DNA from 3 places in the Bordetella genomosp. 10 genome. Region 3 is predicted to be linked to each of the others. Evidence: predicted binding sites of a transcription regulator. Region 3 holds the regulator's gene; each other region holds the start of a gene.
What was found. The regulator LexA, encoded in region 3, represses DNA repair genes until DNA is damaged. The targets are predictions, from matches to a motif close to ACTGTATNNNNATACAGT.

Region 1: a site for LexA is predicted at 3,501-3,518, ahead of imuA (translesion DNA synthesis-associated protein ImuA). Genes of this name have one in related genera too.
Region 2: a site for LexA is predicted at 2,369-2,386, ahead of CAL29_RS19425 (DNA topoisomerase IV subunit B). Genes of this name have one in related genera too.

The regions. Positions count from the first base shown of each region.
Region 1 is NZ_NEVM01000005.1:259,280-264,680, reverse strand. Features, by position in the region: gene CAL29_RS17375 (error-prone DNA polymerase) at 1-1,258, opposite strand, end outside; gene CAL29_RS17370 (Y-family DNA polymerase) at 1,292-2,755, opposite strand; gene imuA (translesion DNA synthesis-associated protein ImuA) at 2,679-3,404, opposite strand; gene CAL29_RS17360 (DEAD/DEAH box helicase) at 3,757-5,401, opposite strand, start outside.
Region 2 is NZ_NEVM01000005.1:697,168-702,568, reverse strand. Features, by position in the region: gene CAL29_RS19440 (YhdP family protein) at 1-274, shown strand, start outside; gene rho (transcription termination factor Rho) at 479-1,735, opposite strand; gene trxA (thioredoxin TrxA) at 1,810-2,139, opposite strand; gene CAL29_RS19425 (DNA topoisomerase IV subunit B) at 2,632-4,593, shown strand; gene parC (DNA topoisomerase IV subunit A) at 4,736-5,401, shown strand, end outside.
Region 3 is NZ_NEVM01000002.1:428,348-433,748, reverse strand. Features, by position in the region: gene uvrB (excinuclease ABC subunit UvrB) at 1-199, opposite strand, end outside; gene CAL29_RS11350 (amino acid aminotransferase) at 275-1,480, shown strand; gene lexA (transcriptional repressor LexA) at 1,883-2,530, shown strand; gene lon (endopeptidase La) at 2,696-5,146, opposite strand; gene clpX (ATP-dependent Clp protease ATP-binding subunit ClpX) at 5,335-5,401, opposite strand, start outside.

The sequences.
Region 1 (5,401 bases), on a different contig from region 3:
TGTCCGGCGGCTCGTTGCGTTCCTTGCTGATGAAGCGCTCGAACAGGCTGTTGCCGCTGACCGGATCGACCTCGGTGATGCCCAGGCAATAGCAGACCGCCGAGTTGGCGGCCGAGCCGCGGCCCTGGCACAGGATGTTTTGCTCGCGCGCGTACAGCACGATGTCGTAGACCGTCAGGAAATACGCCTCGTAGCCCAATTCCTGGATCAGCGCCAATTCCTTTTCGATCTGCGCGGCCACCGCCGGCGGCGTATGGGCGCCGAAGCGGCGCCGCGCGCCCAGCCAGGTCTGCTCGCGCAGGTAGCTGGCCGGCGTGGCGCCCTTGGGCACGATTTCATCGGGGTATTCGTAGCGCAGTTCTTCGAGGTTGAACGTGCAGCGGCGCGCGATATAGAGGGCCTGGCGCAGGGCCGCGGCGGGATACAGCGCGCCCAGGCGCAGGCGCGAACGCAGATGCCGTTCGGCATTGGCCGCCAGGGCGTAGCCGCATTCGCGCACGGGCTTGCCCAGGCGGATGGCGGCCAGCGTGTCGTGCAGCGGCTTGCGCGATCTCAGGTGCATTTCGGCCTGGCCCAGGGCGGTCACCGGCAGGCCGCTGGCCCGCGCCGCCGCCTCGACGTGCGCGCGGTGCAGATCGTCGCGGTCGTTGTGCTGCAAGGCCAGCCCCAGCCACGCGCGGCCGGGGAAAAGCGCCGCCAGCCAGCGCGCCTGGCGGGACAGCACGTCCGCGCTCGCGCCATGTTCCGGCGCCAGGATGGCCAGGCAATCGGGCATGCCGCGCAAATGCGCATGGCCGGCGGCGGGCGTTTCGAGATCGGCGGGCGCCAGCATGTAGCTGCCTTTCCTGGCTGCGCGCGTGCGCGCCAGCGTGATCAGTTCCGCCAGGTTGCCGTAGCCTTCGCGCGTCTGCGCCAGCAGCACGATGCGCGGCGGCGGATCGTCCACGGCCGCGATGCCCGACGCCAGGGTGAAGCTGCTGCCGATGACCAGGCGCAGCTTGCTGGCCTTGGCCTGCACGTGCGCGCGCACCACGCCGGCCAATGAGCATTCGTCGGTCAGGGCCAGCGCTTCGTAGCCCAGTTCGGCGGCGCGCTCGACCAGCTCCTCCGGATGCGAGGCGCCGCGCAGGAAGGAAAAATTCGACAGGCAGCACAGTTCCGCGTAGCCGGGCAGGGACGGCGCGGCCACGCCCTCGCCATCGACATCGCCGTCGTCGTCGGCATGGCGGTCGTCGTCGTCTTCTTCCAATATCTGCATGATGGATTACCGGGGTGGTCCGCGCAGCCAGGGCTAGGCGTACAAACCGTGCAGGAACCAGCGGCCGTCCCGCGCGTCGCGTTCGCGATAGATCCAGTAGCGGGCGCCTTCCGCGTCCTCGGCGACGAAGTAGTCGCGCAAGGCCAGGCCTTCGTCCCACCAGCCGCTTTCGATGCGTTCCGGGCCGCGCACCAGCGTCAGGGGCGAGCCGTGGAACGGCCGTTGGTCGCGGATCCGCAGGACTTGCGGCGGATCGAGCAGCCAGTAGGGGCGGTCCAGGACGGGAGCCGGCGCGATGGCGGACGGCGCGTCGTGGGCCTGGCGCCAGCGGTTGGCGGCCTCCGGGCGATGGTCGGCGGCGGGACAGGGCACGCGCACGCGCTCGCGGCCCAGCCGCGCGGCCAGCAGGTCCAGCAGGCGCGCCTGGTCGCCGGCCTGTTGCGCGGGATCGGGGAACAGGGTGGTGTTGGCGCCCGGCCGCGGCACGGTGTCGGGTGCGTCCAGCACCACCGCGATCACGGGGGCGGCCAGCGTCAGGCGGGCCAGGCGTTCGCACAGCAGGGCTTGCAGGTGGCCGGCCTGCCAGGCGGGCTCGGCCAGGGCCAGGTCCAGCGGCGTGGGCGGCCGCGCGTGGCGGCCGCGCTCGTGCTCCAGCTCCAGCCGCAGGCGGGGCACCGCCAGTTGGCGCGCGGCCAGCCAGCCGCACAGCGGTTCGAGCAGGCGGCGGGTCACCGCCAGCACGGCGTCGGTGTGCTCTATGCGTTCGATCAGCTCATGGCGGCGGCGGAAGCGCGGCGGCGCCGCCAGCCAGGCGTGGGCCTGGGGCGCCTGGCCATAGGCGCGGTCCAGGGCCAGCGTCAGGGCCGGGCCGCAGCGCCGTTGCAAGCCGGCGCGCGGCAAGGCGCGCAGGTGCCGCAGCGTGGCGCAGCCTATGCCTCCCAGCCAGTCCTGGTAGGGCTGGGCCTGCGGCAGCAGGCCGCAGGGCAGGGCGTCCAGCCGCCGGGCCAGCGCCGCCAGGCGGATGACCCGGCGGCGGCGCATGTGGCCCTGCGCCAGCAGCCAGGCGCCGCCGGCGGTGGGCGCCATCGACCACACGGCCTGCAGCGCCTGGCTGGCGACGGTGGCGCGGGCGCGGCGCAGCAGGCGGCGCGGGCCGCCGAAGGCGCGCAGGCTGGCGCCCACGTTCAGCAGGATGGTGTCGGCCTCGGCCAGCGCGACTTCCGGCGTGTATTGCAGCAAGGCCAGGGCGGTGGCCTGCCGCGCGTCTTCCTCGGCGGCGGGGTCGCGTTCCAGCATGATGACTTGCGGCGCGATGGCCGTGACGCCGCCGCGCCGCAGCCCCGGCTGGATGCCGAGGTCCGCGGCGGCGGTCGTCAGGGCCAGGACGCGATCCTGCTGCATGACCGCGCAAGCCGTGCTTTCAAGTGGCCAGGGCGGACGCAGTGCGTCCAGCGCCAGCCTGGGCAGGGATACGGCGATCCAGAGCGTAAGGGGCATGCGTAGGCGAAAGGCGGGGCGCCAGGGGCGTGTCCAGCGCGATGAACAAGGGTTGGGCGCAGACCGGGCCGCGCCGTTTGAGCAGGTCGACGGCCAGGCCGCCGCTGACGGCGCGCAGCGCCAGCCGCAAGGGCGCCGGCGAGGCCTGTTCGGCGTCGCGCGCCGGCCGCAGGGCGAACAGCAGCGTGCCGCTGCCCTGGGCGGCCAGATGCAGGCGCCGCAGGCTGGCGTTGCGCACCCGCGGCAGCCAGCACAGCAGGGCGGCGCAACTGCCGTTTTTCAGGATCTGTTCGGCGGCCCACAGGGCGTCGGTTTCGCGCGCCGGGTCTATCCACCACAAGCGGTTGGGGTCCAGGCCCGCGCCGCGCCAGGCCGCGATATGCGGGACGCAGGGCGGTTGCACCAGGGCGATCGGGCCAGCCGCCGGCAGCGCGGCCAGGGCGGGTTGGAGCAGTCGCAGCTCGCCTATCCCCGGACGCGCCAGCAGGAGTTCGGTCAGGGCCCCGGTGGGCCAGCCGCCGTCCGGCAGTTCGCGCGTCAACTGGGGATGGCCGGTGCGCACCGCCGCCCGCGTGCCGCGCGCGAGCTGCGTCCCGCGCCACAAGGCGGGGTGGATGCGCTCGGGGGCGAGGGTGGCGGGGGAGGACATGACGCGGGCGGAGAAAGCGTTTTATCGGGGGACCATGAAGGGCGTTATTCCGGCGCCCGCGGATCGTCGGGGAACGCGGGCATAAAAAAATAATGAACTGGATAAATATACAGCATAAAATCGGGCTCTCGCGCCGCCCCGCGACGGAATAAAAAGGGGGCGGACACCGGCCGTCATCCCTGGACTTATCAACATCTTCTGTGGACAAGTCTAGGGATAGGTTTTTGGAAAATCTTAAAAGCCCTTGTAAATCAATGGGCTGGATAAATTGCGCCGGATCTGCCCGTATTTACCCTGATATAGGGCGCGGCGTTTTTGTCAAGGGCGTCCGGCGAAATGTTTCTCTGTTTCTTCAGCCGCGTTCCGCCAGCGCGGCGTGGGCGGCCTGCCGCTCGTCGGCCGTCAGCGGCGTGAGTTCCCGGAACTCCCCGGCCACCCATGCCGCCATGGGCACGCCGTCGCGCAGCAGGATGCGGTTGCCGGCCACGCTGGGAATCTTTTCGCCGGGCAGCAGGGTGCCGCAGAGGTTCAAGGGATCGACGGCGGACACGGCGATCCAGGCGCCGTCGCCCTCCTGCCTGCGTAGTCCGCGCAGGACGGGAATGGCCTCGGGCAGGGCGAATTGCTCGCCGGCCAGGCCCGCCACGAAGCGCCCGCCGCGGATCTCGCCGCGGGCTTCCATCCGATGCAGGACGGGCAGCAGGTCGCGCCACGGCGGCAGCCAGCCGGCCTCGCGATCCAGCAGGCGCCAGAACACCACGCCGTAGCGGCGCAGCAAGACGCGCGCGAGATGCTCCAGTTGCGCCGGATCGCGGGCGGGGGTGCGTCCTTGTCCTTGTCCATGTACGGCCGCGCCTGTCGCCGCCGAGGCCGCTGCGATGGCAGGATGCGTTCCGGCCGCATCGGTCGCGACCGGCGCGCGGCGGACGACGGCCCAGCGGCCGGCCTGGTCCAGGCCGGGCGGGGGCGCGCCGCCGCGCCGGCGCCGGCCGCCGGTGGGCGCGCGCCGCGACGCCGGCAGCAGCAAGGCGCGCAGGCCGTCGTAGCTGTCCGCCGTGGCCAGGCCGGCGGCCACCAGTTCGACCAGGGCGTTTTCCAGCTCCACCGGCAGCAAGCGGGTGGCGCCCAGCAATTCATCGAAGAACATCGCGCCTTCGCCCCGCAGCGCATCGTGGACGTCGCGGGCGCGCGCCGACAGCGTGTCCGGATCGGCCGGCTTGCCCAGGGTTTGCCAGGTCTCCAGTTGGCGGCGCGGCAGCAGCACGATGGGCGTGGCCCGCACCGTGGCGACGGCGCCGCGGGCCGGACCCGGCATGCGCAGCCAGGCCAGGCGGCCGGCGCGCACCAGGTCGTCCAGCCAGGCGGGCTGGTAGCCGGCGACGCGGGCCGGCAGCAGGTCGCGCTCCCAGGCGCCGGCCGCGGCTTCATAGCCTTCCAACTGATCCAGGACTTCGCCCAGCGCCGCCGCTCCCTGGCCGCGCGTGGCCGGCGCCAGCCGCTGCCAATGGCACAGGAAGCGCATGAAGTCCTGGCGCGTCACCGGCTCGATTTCACGCCGCAGATGGGCGATGGTGAGGCGGTGGATGCGCGCCAGCAGATGCCGCTCGCACCACTGTTCCGCCGGGGCCGCCGGTGTGTAGCGGCCGCGCAGCACCACGCCTTCCTGCTCCAGCCGGGCCAGCGCGGCGGCGCCGTCGGCGGCCGGCAGGGACAGGGGCGCGGCGATCTCTTCCAGCGTGCGCGGGCCGCTGCCGGACAGGCGCGCGCGCAACAGCTCGACGACGGCGTCCTCGCGCCGCCAGTCTTCCGCGGCGGGGGCCAGTTGCGGCTCGCAGGCGGCGTCGGGATAGACCGCCAGCAGGCAGGGCAGGCGCTCCAGCGCCGTCCACAGACGCGCGCCATCCGGCAGCACCAGTTGCGCGGCGCGGCCGGACCGCGCCAGCGTGCGCAGCCGGGGGCGCCAGTCATCGCCGGCGCCGTCTTCATCCGCGGCGCCC
Region 2 (5,401 bases), on a different contig from region 3:
CAACATCATCGACGAAACCTGGAACCTCAAGGCCGTCGTCGTCCCCAACATCGACGCCAGCGGCGCCGCCGTCGCCACCGCCTTCGTCAACCCCCTGCTAGGCCTGGGCGCCTTCCTCGGACAATTGATCCTCAAGCACCCCCTGGCCAGCGCCCTCACCAGCGAATACGCCGTCACCGGCAACTGGAACGACCCCAAAGTCGCCCCCATCGACTCCAGCCACAAACCCGACGCCACCCCCAAGTCCACCACCTCCCCCAGCGTCGAAGGCTAAGACAGGAAGGGCGAAGCCAACAAACAAGAAGGAAGAAGGCCCATGCAAAGCACAGGCCTAACACCTAACAAATCGAGACCGCAAAAAGCAAAAAGACCCGCGCAACGCACAGGTCTCCCCAATCGCAGACACCGCGGATCCGGCTTTGCCGGTCCGCCAGTGTCGCCCCCCCGGGGGGGCCGCGCTCCGCGCGGTAGGGGGGGGTCATTTTTTCATCATGTCGAAGAACTGGTCGTTCGTCTTCGTCGCGCGCATCTTGTCCAGGATGAACTCCATCGCCTGGATTTCGTCCATGTCGTGGATGAACTTGCGCAGCACCCAGGTCTTCTGCAGCAGATCCGGACGGATCAGCAGTTCTTCGCGGCGGGTGCCCGACTTGTTCAGGTTGATGGCCGGGTAGACGCGCTTCTCGGCGAGGCGGCGTTCCAGGTGCACTTCCGAGTTGCCGGTGCCCTTGAACTCTTCGTAGATGACTTCGTCCATCCGGCTGCCGGTTTCGATCAGCGCCGTGCCGATGATGGTCAGCGAGCCGCCTTCTTCCATGTTGCGCGCCGCGCCGAAGAAGCGCTTGGGACGCTGCAGGGCGTTGGCGTCGACGCCGCCGGTCAGCACCTTGCCCGAGGCCGGCACCACCGTGTTGTAGGCGCGCGCCAGGCGGGTGATCGAGTCGAGCAGGATCACCACGTCCTTCTTCAGTTCGACCAGGCGCTTGGCCTTCTCGATGACCATTTCGGCGACCTGCACGTGACGGGTGGCAGGTTCGTCGAAGGTCGACGCCACCACTTCGCCGCGCACCGTGCGCTGCATTTCCGTCACTTCCTCGGGACGCTCGTCCACCAGCAGGACGATCATCACCGCTTCGGGGAAGTTGGTGGTGATGGCGTGCGCGATGTGCTGCATCATCACCGTCTTGCCGGACTTGGGCGGCGCCACGATGAGCGCGCGCTGGCCGGCGCCGAGCGGGGAGAACACGTCCAGGATGCGGCCCGTCAGGTTCTCTTCGCTCTTGATGTCCCGTTCCAGCTTCATCACCCGGTTGGGGTGCAGCGGCGTCAGGTTCTCGAACATGATGCGATGCTTGATCGCCTCGGGCGCCAGGCCGTTGACCTTGTCCACCTTCACCAGCGCGAAATAGCGTTCGCCGTCCTTGGGCGTGCGCACTTCGCCTTCGATCGAGTCGCCGGTGTGCAGGTTGAAGCGGCGGATCTGCGACGGCGAGATGTAGATGTCGTCGGTGCTGGCCAGGTAGGAGGTTTCCGGCGAGCGCAGGAAACCGAAGCCGTCGGGCAGGACTTCGAGCACGCCGTCGCCGAAGATCTGCTCGCCCTGCTTGGCGCGCTTCTTCATGATGGCGAACATCAACTCCTGCTTGCGCAGGCGGTTGGCGTTCTCGATTTCCAGTTTGGCGGCCTGCTCGAGCAGTTGGGAGACGTGCTGCGCCTTTAGTTCATTCAGGTGCATTGGGGTGCTGTTGGGGGAGGAAAGAGGGGAGTGGGGCGGCGGGCCACGGACGGGCCCGCGCGAGAAAGGGAAAATTAACTCAGGGCGCCGTCGAGGAAGGCCGTCAACTGGGATTTCGACAGGGCGCCGACCTTGGTCGCGGCGGCCTGGCCGCCCTTGAACAGCATCAGCGTCGGAATGCCGCGGATGCCGTACTTGGCGGGCGTATCCTGGTTTTCGTCGACGTTGAGCTTGGCGATGGTCAGGCGGCCGTTGTATTCCTTGGCCACTTCTTCCAGGATGGGGGCAATCATCTTGCAGGGGCCGCACCAGGCAGCCCAGTAGTCCACCAATACGGGGACGTCGGACTTCAGGACATCGGCTTCGAAGCTGGCGTCGCTTACATGCTTGATTTGGTCGCTCATGGCGGTTTCTCGTTGGGTTTTTTCGCTGGGCGGCCGGCAGAACCGGCTGGGAAGGCGTATCGCGGATGGCTGGACAGGATGCGTCCGGCAGGCCTGTTGCCTGGGACACCTGCGAGTGACCAGGGGTTCCCTGGCGCTCATTTTCCCCTACATTGCCTGCGGCGGGAACTCCGCCGCGCTGCCTGCGCTCAAACCCGGCGTTTTTGAGTTGACAGGATTAAAGCATACCACTGTCCATACGAACAGGCTTCACCGGTTTTGTGTAGCATAAACGGCCTCGCGGTCCGGTGGGCCGGTCGTCCGGGGACGCCGCCGGCCCTGGGGACATGGTCTCCATGCCCGCAACGGCGCGCCCGGACCGGCTTGCACCGGGCCTTTCACTACCTCCGTCATACCGGGGCTGGTCAGACTGTGCGCATTCCACCGGAAGCCGCGCCAATCCTGAGCCTTTCCGTAAAATGTCGGTTTTTTTCCACAGATGTTGGGGATAACTTGGCCACACCACGTTACACCGAGTCGTCGATCCGGGTCCTGAAGGGCCTGGAGCCCGTGCGGCAACGCCCGGGCATGTACACCCGCACCGAAAATCCGCTGCACATCGTGCAGGAAGTCATCGACAACGCCGCCGACGAGGCCCTGGCGGGCAACGGCAAGCACATCCAGGTCACCTTGCACACCGACGGCAGCGTCTCCGTGGAGGACGACGGCCGCGGCATCCCGGTCGGCATGCACCCGGAAGAAAACGCGCCCGTGGTCGAGCTGGTCTTCACCCGCCTGCACGCCGGCGGCAAGTTCGACAAGCAGGGCGGCGGCGCCTACGCCTTTTCCGGCGGCCTGCACGGCGTCGGGGTCTCGGTCACCAATGCCCTGGCCACCCGCCTGGAGGTCACGGTCTGGCGCGACGGCGGCATCCACCGCATGGTCTTCCGCGACGGCGACGTGGCCGAGCCGCTGGCGCCGTTCACCGGCGTCGCGCGCAAGAAGTCCGGCACGCGGGTGCGCGTCTGGCCGGACGCCAGGTACTTCGATACCGCGCATATCCCGCTGGGCGAGCTGACCCACCTGCTGCGCAGCAAGGCCGTGCTGCTGCCCGGCGTCAAGGTCACCCTGACCACCGAGAAGACCGGCGAGGTCAAGACCTGGCTGTACGAGGACGGCCTGCGCGGCTACCTGACCGAGGCCCTGGGCGGCGCCGAGCTGATGGTGCCCATGTTCGAGGGCGCCCAGTACGCCGGCGCCGACCACGAAAGCTTCGCCGAGGGCGAGGGCGCCCAATGGGCGGTGGCCTGGGCCGAGGACGGCAACGTCGTGCGCGAGTCCTACGTCAACCTGATCCCCACGCCCGCCGGCGGCACCCATGAATCGGGCCTGCGCGAGGGCCTGTTCGGCGCGGTCAAGGGCTTCGCGGAATTGCACAGCCTGCTGCCCAAGGGCGTGAAGCTGCTGCCGGAAGACGTCTTCGCTCGCGCCAGCTTCGTGCTCTCGGCCAAGGTGCTGGACCCGCAGTTCCAGGGCCAGATCAAGGAACGCCTGAACAGCCGCGACGCCGTGCGCCTGGTGGGCGGCTTCGCCAAGGGCGCGCTGGATCTCTGGCTGCACAGCAACGTCGAATACGGCAAGAAGCTGGCCGAGCTGGCGATCCGCCAGGCCCAGGCGCGCGCCCGGTCCGCGCAGAAGGTCGAAAAGCGCAAGAGTTCCGGCGTGGCGGTGCTGCCCGGCAAGCTGACCGACTGCGAGTCGAGCGACGCCTCCCGCACCGAGGTCTTCCTGGTGGAGGGCGACTCGGCCGGCGGCTCGGCCAAGATGGGGCGCGACAAGGAATTCCAGGCCGTGCTGCCGCTGCGCGGCAAGGTGCTGAATTCCTGGGAGGTCGAGCGCGACCGCCTGTTCGCCAACAACGAAATCCACGACATCTCGGTGGCCATCGGCGTCGACCCGCACGGTCCGAACGACACGCCGGACCTGTCCGGTCTGCGCTACGGCCGCATCTGCATCCTCTCCGACGCGGACGTCGACGGCTCCCACATCCAGGTGCTGCTGCTGACGCTGTTCTACCGGCATTTCCCCAAGCTGGTCGAGGCCGGCAACGTCTATGTCGCCAAGCCGCCGCTGTTCCGCGTGGACGTGCCGGCCCAGGGCAAGCGCCCGCCGCGCAAGGTCTACTGCCTGGACGCCGGGGAGCTGGAGGCGGTGCAGGACAAGCTGCGCAAGGAAGGCGTGCGCGAAGGCGCCTGGAGCATCAGCCGCTTCAAGGGCCTGGGCGAAATGAGCGCGGAGCAGTTGTGGGAAACCACCATGAACCCGGACACCCGGCGCCTGCTGCCGGTGGGCTATGGCGAATTGACCGCCGAGGACACCACGCGCATGTTCGACATGCTCATGGGCAAGGGCGAATCGTCGCAGCGCCGGAGCTGGATCGAGGAAAAGGGCAATCTCGCCGAACTCGATATCTGACGCCCGGCGCCGCGCCTTTGCCTTCCCCCTTGTCTTTCCTACCCTCTCCGGGGCAGCAGGGGCAGGGGAGCGCAGACAAAGCGCGAAGCGAAATTGAATTTGAACGAATCGATGCTGGAGCCGGCCACGGCTCGCGAAACTTATGACCGATAGCAATCAACCCGGCCTGTTCGAGCCGCCCTCGGGCGACACGGCCATCACCCTGGGCCTGTACGCCGAGCAGGCCTACCTGGACTACGCCGTCTCCGTGGTGCGCGGCCGCGCGCTGCCCGACGTCGGCGACGGCCAGAAGCCGGTGCAGCGCCGCATCCTCTACGCCATGCAGGCCATGGGGCTGGGGCCCACCGCCAAGCACGTCAAGTCGGCCCGCGTGGTGGGCGACGTGCTGGGTAAATACCATCCGCACGGCGACCAGGCGGCCTATGACGCCATGGTGCGCATGGCGCAGGATTTCTCCCTGCGCTACCCGCTGGTGGACGGCCAGGGCAACTTCGGTTCGCGCGACGGCGACAACGCCGCCGCCATGCGCTACACCGAGGCCCGCCTGACGCCCATCTCGCGGCTGTTGCTGGACGAGCTGGACGAAGGCACCGTCGATTTCATCCCCAATTACGACGGCAGCCAGCAGGAGCCGCAGATGCTGCCGGCGCGGCTGCCGATGATGCTGCTGAACGGCGCTTCCGGCATCGCCGTGGGCATGGCCACGGAAATTCCGTCGCACAACCTGCGCGAGGTCGCCCAGGCCTGCGTGGCGCTGCTGAAGAATCCCGCCCTGCCGGACGAAGACCTGTACAAGCTGCTGCCGGGC
Region 3 (5,401 bases):
GGCCCAGACGGGCGATGACGTTGGCCATGGTGTAGGTCTTGCCCGAGCCCGTCACGCCCAGCAAGGTCTGGTACATCAGACCGTCCTCCACGCCTTGCGTCAGCGCCTCGATGGCATTGGGCTGATCGCCGGCCGGCGGATAGGGCTGGTAGAGCTGGAAAGGGCTGTCGGGGAATTCGATGAATCCGGGAGAGGACATGCTAGACTGTCCGAGGGAAACCCCTGATTATCCGCCGCACTGTCCGCTGCGTCCACCCTTCCTCCGTTCGATCCGATGAGCACTCTTTTCGACTCCGTAGAGCTAGCACCCCGCGACCCCATTTTGGGCCTGAACGAGCAATACAACGCCGACACGCGTCCCGGCAAGGTCAACCTCGGGGTTGGCGTGTATTACGACGACAATGGCCGCATCCCGCTGCTGGCCGCGGTGCGCAAGGCGGAGACGGCTCGCATCGAGGCGGCCGCCGCGCGCGGCTACCTGCCGATCGAAGGGATCCCGGGCTACAACAAGGGCGCGCAGACCCTGCTGCTGGGCGCCGACTCGCCCCTGGCCGCCGAAGGCCGCGTGCTGACGGTGCAGGCCCTGGGCGGCACCGGCGCGCTGAAGATCGGCGCCGATTTCCTGCGCCAGTTGCTGCCGGGCGCCAAGGCCTACATCAGCGATCCGAGCTGGGAAAACCACCGCGCCCTGTTCGAGCGCGCCGGTTTCACCGTTGAAAACTACGCCTACTACGACGCCGCCACCCGCGGCCTGAATTTCGAAGGCATGCTGGCCAGTCTGAAGGCCATGCCGGCGCAAAGCGTGGTCGTGCTGCACGCCTGCTGCCACAACCCGACCGGCGTGGATCCCACCCCCGAGCAGTGGAAGCAGATCGCCGCGGTCGTCAAGGAACGCGGCCTGGTGCCCTTCCTGGACATCGCCTACCAGGGCTTCGGCGAAGGCCTGCAGGAAGATGCCGCGGTCGTGCGCCTGTTCGCCGACCTGGACATCACCATGCTGGTCAGCTCCTCGTTCTCGAAGTCGTTCTCGCTGTACGGCGAGCGCGTCGGCGCGTTGACGGTGGTCGCCGGCAACAAGGACGAAGCCACCCGCGTGCTGAGCCAGCTCAAGCGCGTGATTCGCACCAACTACTCCAACCCGCCCACCCACGGCGGCACGGTGGTCGCCTCGGTCCTCAACTCGCCCGAGCTCTTCGCCCTGTGGGAAGAGGAACTGGCCGGCATGCGCGACCGCATCCGCCTGATGCGCGCCCAACTGGTGGAGAAGATCAAGGCCGCCGGCGCCAGCCAGGACTTCAGCTTCGTGCTCAAGCAGCGCGGCATGTTCTCCTATTCGGGCCTGAACCCGGCCCAGGTCGACCGCCTGCGCGAAGAGCATGGCGTGTACGCCGTGGCCAGCGGCCGCATCTGCGTGGCCGCGCTGAACAGCGGCAACATCGACAAGGTCGCCAACGCCATCGCGGCCGTGCTGAAGGGCTGAACCCCCGCGTGCCGGGCCGGCGCGGACCTGCGCCGGCCCGGCGCGGCTGAAAAAAGGCCCCCACGCCGCGCGGCTGCGCCGCTTGCTGCCCCCCGAGGGGGCGCTTTTCATCTTGGGAGCGGCCCGGCGCGGCTGAAAAAAGGCCCCCACGCCGCGCGGCTGCGCCGCTTGCTGCCCCCCGAGGGGGCGCTTTTCATCTTGGGAGCGGCCCGGCGATGAAAAAAGGCCCCCACGCCGCGCGGCTGCGCCGCTTGCTGCCCCCCGAGGGGGCGTTTTTCATCTTGGGAGCGGCCCGGCGATGAAAAAACGCCGCTGGAAAAAGGCTTGCATTTCCAAGCTGCGTCCCCCAAAATTCAGGGCTGTATATCCATACAGCCCGAAGATTTCCTGGGAGACGGACGCATGGCCACCAAACTCACCGAACGTCAGCAGCAGATTCTCGATCTGATCCGCCAGACGGTCGCCAGCACCGGCTTCCCCCCTACCCGCGCCGAAATCGCGCAGGCCCTGGGGTTTCGTTCGCCCAATGCCGCGGAAGATCACCTGAAGGCATTGGCGCGCAAGGGCGCCATCGAACTCACCGCCGGGGCGTCGCGCGGCATACGCCTGAAGGAAGCCCCCACGGGCGTGCAGGCCATGCTGCCCCTCCCTGCCCTCGCCCAACTGATGCTGCCGCTGGTCGGCCGCGTCGCCGCCGGCAGCCCCATTCTTGCGGCCGAACACGTCGAACGCGACGTCGGCGTCGATCCCGGCCTGTTCGCGCAACGTCCCGACTACCTGCTCAAGGTGCGCGGCATGAGCATGCGCGACGCCGGCATCCTCGACGGCGACCTGCTGGCGGTCAAGAAAGCCGGCGAGGCGCGCGACGGGCAGATCGTCGTGGCGCGCATCGACGACGACGTGACGGTCAAGCGCCTGCAGCGGCAAGGCGGCCGCATCCAGTTGCTGCCGGAGAACCCGGATTTCGAGCCCATCGTCGTGCGGAACGGCCAGGACTTCGCGTTGGAAGGCATCGCCGTGGGCCTCATCCGGACGCAGGCGCTGCACTGAGTGGCGGGCGATGTAAACGGACAAGCCGAAGAAGCCAAACGAGCCAACGAACAAGCCAACAAACAAGCCGCATCAACAAGAAAGCCGCATAAACAAAAAGGCGAACCGCATATACGGTTCGCCTTTTTGCTTGGCCGGGGCCGGAGCCCCTGCCTCCCGCATCAATCAATGCTTGGTCACGGGATCCGCGCTTTCGCTAGCGGGCTGGGCCGAGACCAGAGGCTTGTCCTTGGACTCTTCCTCGCTCAGCGGCTCGGGCATGCGTTCGAGCGCCAATTCCAGGACCTTGTCGATCCAACGCACCGGCACGACTTCCAGGTGGTTCTTGACGTTGTCCGGAATCTCCGCCAGATCCTTGACGTTTTCCTCGGGGATCAGCACGGTCTTGATGCCACCGCGGTGCGCGGCCAGCAGCTTTTCCTTCAAGCCGCCGATGGCCAGCACCTCGCCACGCAGGGTGATCTCGCCCGTCATGGCCACGTCCGCGCGCACCGGAATGCCCGACAAGGCCGACACCATGGCCGTGGTGATGGCGATACCCGCGGACGGACCGTCCTTGGGCGTCGCGCCTTCCGGCACGTGCACGTGCATGTCGCGCTTCTCGAACACGCTGTCGGCAAAGCCCAGGCGGCGGGCGCGCGAGCGCACCACCGTGCGGGCCGCCTCGACCGATTCCTTCATCACGTCGCCCAGCGAACCGGTGCGCTGGATGGCGCCCTTGCCCGGCATGTCGGCGACTTCGATGGTCAGCAGATCGCCGCCCACTTCGGTCCAGGCCAGGCCGGTCACCTGGCCCACCTGGTTTTCCTTCTCGGCCATGCCGAAGGTGTAGCGGCGCACGCCCAGGTAGTCGTTGAGGTTGTCCGCCGACACGACCACGCCCTTGGCCTGCTCCGCCTCGCCCTTGCCGGCCGCGGCATCGCGCTTGGTCAGCAGTTCCTTGACCACCTTGCGGCAGATCTTGCCGATTTCGCGCTCCAGCGCCCGCACGCCGGCTTCCCGGGTGTAATAGCGGACGATATCGCGCAGGGCCGATTCCTCGACCGACAGTTCGCCATCCTTCAAGCCGTTGTTCTTCAGCAGCTTGGGCAGCAGGTGGTCGCTGGCGATATGCACCTTCTCGTCTTCGGTGTAGCCCGAAAGGCGGATGACTTCCATCCGGTCCAGCAGGGCCGGCGGAATGTTCAGCGTATTGCTGGTCGCCACGAACATCACGTCCGACAGGTCGAAATCGACCTCGACGTAGTGGTCCTGGAAGGTGTGGTTCTGTTCCGGGTCCAGCACTTCCAGCAGCGCTGACGAAGGATCGCCGCGGAAGTCCATGCCCAGCTTGTCGATTTCGTCCAGCAGGAACAGCGGATTGCGCACGCCCACCTTGTTCATGTTCTGCAGGATCTTGCCCGGCATGGAACCGATGTAGGTGCGGCGATGGCCGCGGATCTCGGCCTCGTCGCGCACGCCGCCCAGCGCCATGCGCACGAACTTGCGGTTCGTGGCCTTGGCGATCGACTGGCCGAGCGAGGTCTTGCCGACGCCCGGAGGGCCGACCAGGCACAGGATAGGCGCCTTGACCTTGTCCACGCGCTGCTGCACGGCGAGATATTCGAGGATGCGTTCCTTGACCTTCTCCAGGCCATAGTGATCGTCATCCAGCACCGACTCGGCGTTGGAAATGGAGTTGTTGACCTTGCTCTTCTTGCGCCACGGCAGATTGATCAGCGTGTCGATGTAGTTGCGCACCACGGTGGCCTCGGCCGACATGGGCGACATGAGCTTGAGCTTCTTGAGCTCGGCGTCGGCCTTCTTGCGCGCGTCCTTGGGCATACGGGCGGCGAGGATCTTCTTTTCGAGCTCCTCGATGTCCGCGCCCTCTTCGCCTTCGCCCAGTTCCTTCTGGATGGCCTTGACCTGTTCGTTCAGGTAGTAGTCGCGCTGGCTCTTCTCCATCTGCTTCTTGACGCGGCCGCGGATACGCTTCTCCACCTGGAGAATGTCGATTTCCGTTTCCAGTTGCGTGAGCAGGCCTTCCAGGCGCTCGGCGGTGCCGAAGATTTCCAGCATCTTCTGCTTCTGCTCGAGCTTGAGCGGCAGGTGCGCGGCGATGGTGTCGGCCAGGCGGCCGGCGTCGTCGATGCCCGCCAGCGAGGTCAGGATCTCGGGCGGGATCTTCTTGTTCAGTTTTACGTACTGCTCGAACTGCGCCACGATGGCGCGGCGCAGGGCTTCGGTTTCCGAACCCTGGGCGGTGTCCTGCTCGATGGGCACCACTTCGCAGGTGAAATGCGAATCGACGTCCTCGATGCGGGTGATGCGCGCGCGCTGCGAGCCTTCCACCAGCACCTTCACGGTGCCGTCGGGCAGCTTGAGCATTTGCAGGATGCCGGCCACGCAGCCGATTTCATAGACGTCCTCGGGCGAGGGATCGTCCTTGCCGGCGGACTTCTGCGCCACCAGCATGATGCTTTTGCCGGCCTCCATGGCCACTTCCAAGGCCCGGATGGAACGGGGACGCCCCACGAACAGCGGAATGACCATGTGCGGAAACACCACGACGTCGCGCAGCGGCAGCAACGGCAGGTCGATAGGTTCGGAAGGCAAGGTCTGAGTGCCAGACATAGAGTAGTCCTCGGTATGACGAGTCGGAGATGATGCTATCGTCGCGCCCGAGGGAACGACCCTGTCAAACATCTGTTACGACCGATATGGGAACGATAGCTTAATTTTCAAGCCCGCGGTCCAGCCCCGGCTAAATGAATGAAAAAACCCGTAGAACACTACGGGTTTTTTTCAACGTGTCCAGGAACTTAGGCCGCCGCGTCGCGGACTTCGCCCCGCTCCGGCTTGGCCGGCTGGCTGGCCTCATCCGCATAG